DNA from 2 places in the Mesorhizobium sp. M1006 genome. Region 1 is predicted to be linked to the other one. Evidence: predicted binding sites of a transcription regulator. Region 1 holds the regulator's gene; the other holds the start of a gene.
What was found. The regulator LexA, encoded in region 1, represses DNA repair genes until DNA is damaged. The targets are predictions, from matches to a motif close to TGTTCNNNNTGTGTTCNG.

Region 1 (3,415 bases):
TGTGGCAGAGATCCCAGACGATCATCGCCCCGGCTTCCTGAGCCCTGCGCGTCAGCGCCGGCATGTCGCGCAGTTCGCCCGACTTATAGTTGACGTGGTTGACCAGCACCACGGCGGTGCGTTCGTCGATCAGCTCTTCGATGGTCGGCGCGTCGACCCCCGAGAGGCGCAGCAGCGTATCTTTTCGCGTCGAAACCACACCCTCGGCCATGTAGAGGTCCGTCGGAAAACTATCGCCCTCGGCGACGATGACCTGCCGCTCCGGTCGCATGGCCATGGCGGCGTGCAGCAGCTTGTAGATGTTGACCGATGTCGTGTCGCAGACCACCGTCTGGCCGGCCGCGGCACCGATCAGGCGCCCGAGCTGGTCGCCAAGTTCAAGCGGCATGTTGAACCAGCCGGCCGTGTTCTATGCGCGGATGAGATCATGCGACCATTCTTCGGTCGCGGCCTTGTGCAGTTCATCGAAAGCGGCACGTGAAGCAGCTCCTAGCGAATTGCCGTCGAGATAGATCACTCCTTGCGGCAACACAAAGCGGTCGCGCATCGCGCGCAGCGGATCCGCGGCATCCATCGCCTTTATGGCCACGAGATCGGGAATTCCTGTCATGATTTGTCTGCTCCCCCAAGATCCAACGCAACGCCGGACACGCATCGACTGTTCTTCCACTACCTGGTTGCGCGCAGCAAGGCTCCACCGGCGAGAAGCAGCCTGACCAGGCGGTGGAAACTGGGACTTAACCCCAGGTTGGCGTTTTGAGTTCGTTTCGTTCACGGTGCATCGACCAAACCGCACAGTCGATACGGGTTCAATTCCGTGCCTTTTGCCGACCGACGGCCGATGCCAGTGCTGCCTTCTAGGAGGCCAGAAGGGCGCAAACGAAAGCAGAATCAAGGCGATGAGGCTCGCGGCGGTGAAAATGCGGTACGCCGGTAGGGGACGTCGTTTGTTTCCCGAGCCTTAACGCATTCATTAAACTTTAAACAGTTGCGGAACACAACTGGAACAGATAGTGTTTGTTCTGGGTTTGTTTTTCTGATTCTGTTGGGGGTCGCTATGCTGACACGCAAACAACACGAACTGCTTATGTTCATCCACGAAAGGTTGAAGGAAAGCGGTATCCCGCCTTCATTCGACGAGATGAAGGAAGCGCTCGACCTGGCTTCCAAATCCGGAATCCACCGGCTGATTACGGCGCTGGAGGAGCGCGGCTTCATTCGCCGTTTGCCCAACCGGGCCCGTGCGCTGGAGGTGCTACGCCTGCCTGACTCGATCGCCCCCGGCCTCAATGCGGCACGCAAGTTCTCGCCGAGTGTCATCCAGGGCAGTCTTGGGCAAGGCGCCCCTCGGCAAGGCAAGCCGACATCGTCGCGCGTGCCCGCAGCCGGAAATGACGACGATGTCGTCGCCGCCGTTTCGATCCCGGTGATGGGCCGCATCGCTGCCGGTGTGCCGATCGACGCCATCCAGCACCAGACGCATTCGATTTCGGTGCCGCCGGATATGATCATGGGCGGCGAGCATTATGCGCTTGAGGTCAAAGGCGATTCGATGATCGAGGCCGGCATTTTCGACGGCGACACGGTGATCATCCGCAATGCCGATACGGCGAGCCCCGGTGAGATCGTGGTGGCACTGGTCGACGAGGAGGAAGCGACGCTGAAGCGGTTCCGCCGCAAGGGCGCCTCGATCGCCCTGGAAGCCGCCAATCCGGCCTACGAGACGCGCATCTTCGGACCAGACAGGGTCAAGGTGCAGGGCAAGCTCGTCGGACTGATCCGCCGCTACTGAGCTCCGCCCTTGGCGCCGGCTTTGGGGTTGTCGGCCCGGCGGTATGGCGGCAGGCCCCGTGCCGCGCGTGAAAATTTCCGCTGCACGTGCCAGGGCCGGTATGATTTTTCGACGGCGAAGCGGATCTCGGCGCGTGTTGCCGCTTGTGGATCGAAATAGACGGCGGCACTTCCCGCGCGCGCCAGTTGCCGTTTGGTGACGACGAGGACCAGCCGGTCGTAGTAGCAGGGGTTATGGGCGGTGGCGTCGTCGATGACGATCAAGCTGGCAAAGGCGCAGGCTGGCCGCGCAGTATCGCGGTCCTTGGCTTGCGCGATGATCGCGCCGGATGGATGCCTGGCAAGGCAGAGGCCGTCCGTGCAAATGAACGGCATGCCCGGCGGTAGGTCGGCCGGATCGGCAATGTCGAATTGCGGGTCGTTCTTTCCAGGTGTTTCCGGCGCGACGATAGCCTCTGATGTGAGCGCGCGTTTCCAGTTGTCGATGGTGAACTCATTCGGGCGTGCCCGGTTGACCGCGAGTTCACCGCTGCCGATCGGCAGCGCGACCAGCCGTGCGTCCTCCGAGACCAATACGTCGGGTATGCGTGTCTGCGTTGTCGTCAGCAAGCCGGCGAGCGCAAAAGGAAGTGCCGCCAGCCGCAACCACGTCGTCGCCATGCTGGCAATGACGAGGGCGATCGTCACCAGAAGGACGGATCTCAGCGAAATCAGCCCGACCGCATCGATCGGCGAGCGCTCCGAGATCCACCCGGACAGGGCGATCATCGCCGTCAGCCCCTTGCCCATGACATAGAGAAAAGGGCCATCCGCACCGAACGGCATCGCCAGCGCGCTGAGAACGGCGAAGGGCATGACGACCAGTGACACGATGGGCATGATGGCCAGATTGGCGAACAGGCTGAGCGGCGCCACGCGCTGGAAATGCCATATGGCGAAAAGCGCCGTGGCGCTCCCTGCAATGATCGAGGTCATCGCCAGACCGCACATGCCCAGCAGGACCTTTCGAGTGGCAAAGCGTAGCGGCGACTGCCGCGGCGGCGGCGTGGTGGCCCTGCCGGCGCGGTAATCGGACCAGCCTGCATAGGCGCCGACAAGGGCCGCCGTCGCGGCGAAGGACATCTGGAAACTCGGACCGACCACCTCGTGCGGCGACACCAGGATGACCGCGATGGCCGAGATCGCCAGGTTGCGCATGGTGAGCGCGGCCCGGTCGAACAGCACGGCGATAAGCATCACCGCCAGCATGATGAAGCTGCGTTCGGCCGCCACGACAATGCCGGAAAAGACGAGGTAGGCCGCAATCGAAAAAAGCGCGGCGGCCGCGGCATATTTCTTGACCGGCCGTCGCGATGAGAAATCGGGAAACAGCGCAAAGGCACCCCGCAGCAGCGCCATGATGGTGCCGGCGACCAACGCCATATGCAGCCCCGAGATAGAGATGATGTGGTAGATGCCGGTGCGCCGCATCGCTTCGTTGATCTCCTCGGGAATGCCGGCGCGCACGCCGACGATCAGCGCAGCAGCAATCTCGCCCTCGGCACCGCCGATGCGGCTGCGGATATGGTCGGCGATGGATTCGCGCGCGTCTTCGATCGCGGAAGAAAGCTGCGCGGCAAGCGGC
Region 2 (3,415 bases), on a different contig from region 1:
AGACGAAGCAGGATAAGAGGCGGCGAAGCCGAAATGGCCGTAACGATCGGGCTTGGCGGCGCCAAATTTCGCGGCCACGTCGCTCAGCGGCGCTCCGACGCCGGGCGTATCGAGTTCAATAGCTGTCAGGCTGGCAGGCGCGCCGGCGCATCCTTCCGGCACCTTGCCTTCCGGGTTCGGCTGCAGGGCGACGGACAGGACACCATGGTCGGAGCCACCCATCTCGCCGGATACGAACCAGAAGATCGACGGCGATCCGCCGGCGTCGGGGCCGGCATAGCAAAGCCAGTGGCGTGAATCTCCGGCGTCACCTTCATCGTGCATCGCTCCGCCGAAGGCTTTTTCGACATCGGCAAGCGTGGTTTCCTCAAGCTTTATCTCCAGCGGCCCGGCCTTGACCTGCTTGAACAGCGGGCTGGCCAGCGGCGAGTTGATATCGCCCAGGGATGGAATCGCCCGGTCCGGGTTGAGCGGCTTGGCCAGCGTCGTTGCATTGGTCACCAATCCGGCAACGATGAGTGCGAAATATCCGGCGTTCTGTCCCATGCCGATCTCCTGTCGTTCGAAGTGAGGGCGGAAGGATTTGCGAGCGGGTGCTACCCTGTCTGGTTGATACCCAAACCGGTGCACGACGAACTGGTCCCAAGATAAATTCACAACGGCGCAGCCTTCAACGTCATTCCGGCGACTTGGCAACCAAAGTGTAATCGAGGCTCACAATTCCTTTTCGGCCAGCTCGCGAAACGCGTCGGGAACCGACCGCTGTAGCTCGAGCGCGACCGAGGCGTAGCCCACCGCCTCCCAGCCGAAGCGGTCGCGGATCTTGTCGACGGCGCGATCCGCGGTCCAGCGCGCCGCGCCCTTGCTGGTGCCGGGGCGGCGGCGATCGTCGTCGAGCCCGAGCGGCAGTTCCAGTTGCAGGCCGGCATGCTGCTCCAGATGCGATACGGCGATCGCCAGCAGCGAGATTGTCTTTTCGTGCGGATGGTCGATGAGCACCTTGCGCACCAGCGCCTCGGCGATCTCGGCCAGCATGGCGGTCGCCGAAATCGGCTGATCGAGCGTGATCGAGCGCGTCACCGAGCGCAAATCGGCAAAGCGGACGCGAACCGTCACTGTACGGCCGGGCCGGGATTTCGCCCGCAATCTTGTGGCGACCCTGTCGGCCAGATGCAGCAAAGCCGGCACGAAGACCTGCTCCTCGGCCGGTTTTCGGCCAAGCGCCGACTGCGCACCCGCCGAGCGCGCCCGGCGCTGCGTCTCGAGCTTGCGCGGATCGCGGTTCCACGCCAGCGCGTTGAGTTTCTCTCCCGCCGCCGACCCGAGCAGGCGCTCAAGCGCCCCACCATTGGTCTTCGCCAGCTCGCCGATGGTGTTGACGCCGATGCCGGCCAGCCGCTGCCTGGTGACCGGGCCGACGCCCCACATCAGCTCGACCGGCAGGTGGTGCAGGAATTCCAGCTCGTGGCGCGGATCGACCACCACCAGCCCGTCCGGTTTTGCGACCTGTGAGGCGATCTTGGCCAGATGCTTGGTGCGGGCTACGCCGACCGAGATCGGCAGGCCGAGCTCGGCCCGCACGCGGCGGCGGATCTTGCCGGCGATCTCGGCCGGCGAGCCGAACAAATGGGTGCAGCCGGCGACGTCGGCAAAGGCCTCGTCGATCGAAATCCGCTCGACCACCGGCGTGAAATCGCCGAGCACCTTGATTGCCGCATCGCCCAGCCGCTGATAGTCCTTGAAATGGCCGCCGACGAAGACGAGTTGCGGGCAGAGTTCCCGCGCCCGCCGTCCCGGCATACCGCCGCGCACGCCGAACGCCTTGGCTTCATAGGATGCGGCAAGCACTACCCCGCCGCCGACGGCAATCGGCTTGCCGCGCAAGGCCGGGTCGAGCAACTGTTCGACCGAGGCATAGAAGGCATCCAGATCCGCGTGGAGGATGTTGGCTTCCATCCGGCCCGTTCGCCCGCGGCGGTTCGAACGCCGCATTGTCTCGAGTTGTGGTGAGAACATAAAGAGAACATTGTGGGTGGATTGTCAAGCAGCGCGGAGGCTGCCGCAGATGACGAGCGCACGGCAAATGTTCAGCCGCGCAGCCGATCGCGCGCCTGCATCAGCGCGAATCCCAACAGGTTCTCGCCGCGCCACAGCAGCGGGTTCACCGCCCTCTCGTCATCCGCCGCAAGGCCGATACCCCACACCCGGTCGACAGGGCTCGCCTCGACCAGCACCCGGTCATGCGTCGACAACAGATATTCGCGCAGCGCCGCGTTCTGACGGAACTTCTGAAAGCTCCCTTCAGTGACGATGCGATATTTGTCTGCATCCCATTTGGTGCCATCGAAGCCGCTCACCTGGCGGCCAAGCTGCTTTGCCTGCTTGGGGCTCGCCGCCCTGAGGATTTGTGTTGCCGTCGGAGCATCACCGAACAGTCGTGCCTTCTCGGCCATCATCCAGTGTTCGGCAGTCGGATAGCTCAAGCCATCGACGGTAAAAGGCGCATGCCACCACTGGCTGAAGCACGACGTGCTTATTCGGCCGTCCTTAGACGGCTGATGGCCCCAGAAGAACAGGAACTTCTGCCGGGGCTTTGCGCGAAAGGTTTTCTCAAGCCAGGTTCGGTCGTAAATCATGGGCGGATGGAGCAGGGCGAAAGGCCGGCTTGTCAATGCTCCATCCAGAGTGGGTAGCGAAGATGAGCGGTCGGCGCTGAATGCGATGAAATGCTGATCTACAGCGCCATCTTGTAGCCGAGATGACTGGCGGTGAAGCCGAGGCGCTCGTAAAAAGCGTGGGCCTCCCGTCGACCTTTGTCCGTGGTGAGCTGGACGAAGCTGCAATTGCGCGAACGGCATGTTTCAATCGCCCATTCGATCATCAGCTTGCCGACGCCGCGCGAGCGCCATTGCCGGGCGACGCGAACGCCTTCGATCTGGCCGCGCCAGGCGCCTTTTCTCGAAATGCCTGGAAGGAAGCTGAGCTGCAGCGTTCCGACCACTTGCCCGGCGTTGACCGCGACGGCCAGCAACTGGTTGGGATCGGTATCGATTGCGCTGAAGGCATCGAGATAGGATGGCGCAAGCGGCGTGGACGGGTCTTCCCGGTCTGCGCCGAGCACATCGTCCGCAAGCATTGCAACGATCGCCGGCAGGTCGGGCGCCTGCGCGCGACGGAATTCGATCTCGCTCATCGCGCGGAGACATACGGCGCGGTGTCGGCGATCGCAACATCCGTTTTGCAAGGGAGGCCCGCGCGCCTTCAGGTCGCCTCGAGCGCCCAGAGGCGATGGCCGTAGCGGCGGAAGAAGCGGGCGAAGAGGCGTTGCTGCCTGGCGCGGGCGAAGTCGGCGGTGCGCCTTTCCTGTCGCCAGCGCGGCATGTTGCGGAACATCGACAGGAAGCGGGCGGCGTCC

Region 2: a site for LexA is predicted at 2,009-2,026, ahead of dinB (DNA polymerase IV). Genes of this name have one in related genera too.

Annotation. Positions count from the first base shown of each region.
Region 1 covers NZ_JAMYMZ010000011.1:126,779-130,193, reverse strand. Annotated here, with positions in the region: partial or broken gene kynU (kynureninase) at 1-610, opposite strand, end outside; gene lexA (transcriptional repressor LexA) at 1,058-1,792, shown strand; gene NKH60_RS13445 (ComEC/Rec2 family competence protein) at 1,786-3,415, opposite strand, start outside.
Region 2 covers NZ_JAMYMZ010000020.1:33,421-36,835, reverse strand. Annotated here, with positions in the region: gene NKH60_RS19820 (hypothetical protein) at 1-546, opposite strand, end outside; gene dinB (DNA polymerase IV) at 715-1,956, opposite strand; gene ybiA (riboflavin biosynthesis intermediates N-glycosidase) at 2,088-2,636, opposite strand; gene NKH60_RS19805 (GNAT family N-acetyltransferase) at 2,735-3,193, opposite strand; gene NKH60_RS19800 (hypothetical protein) at 3,262-3,415, opposite strand, start outside.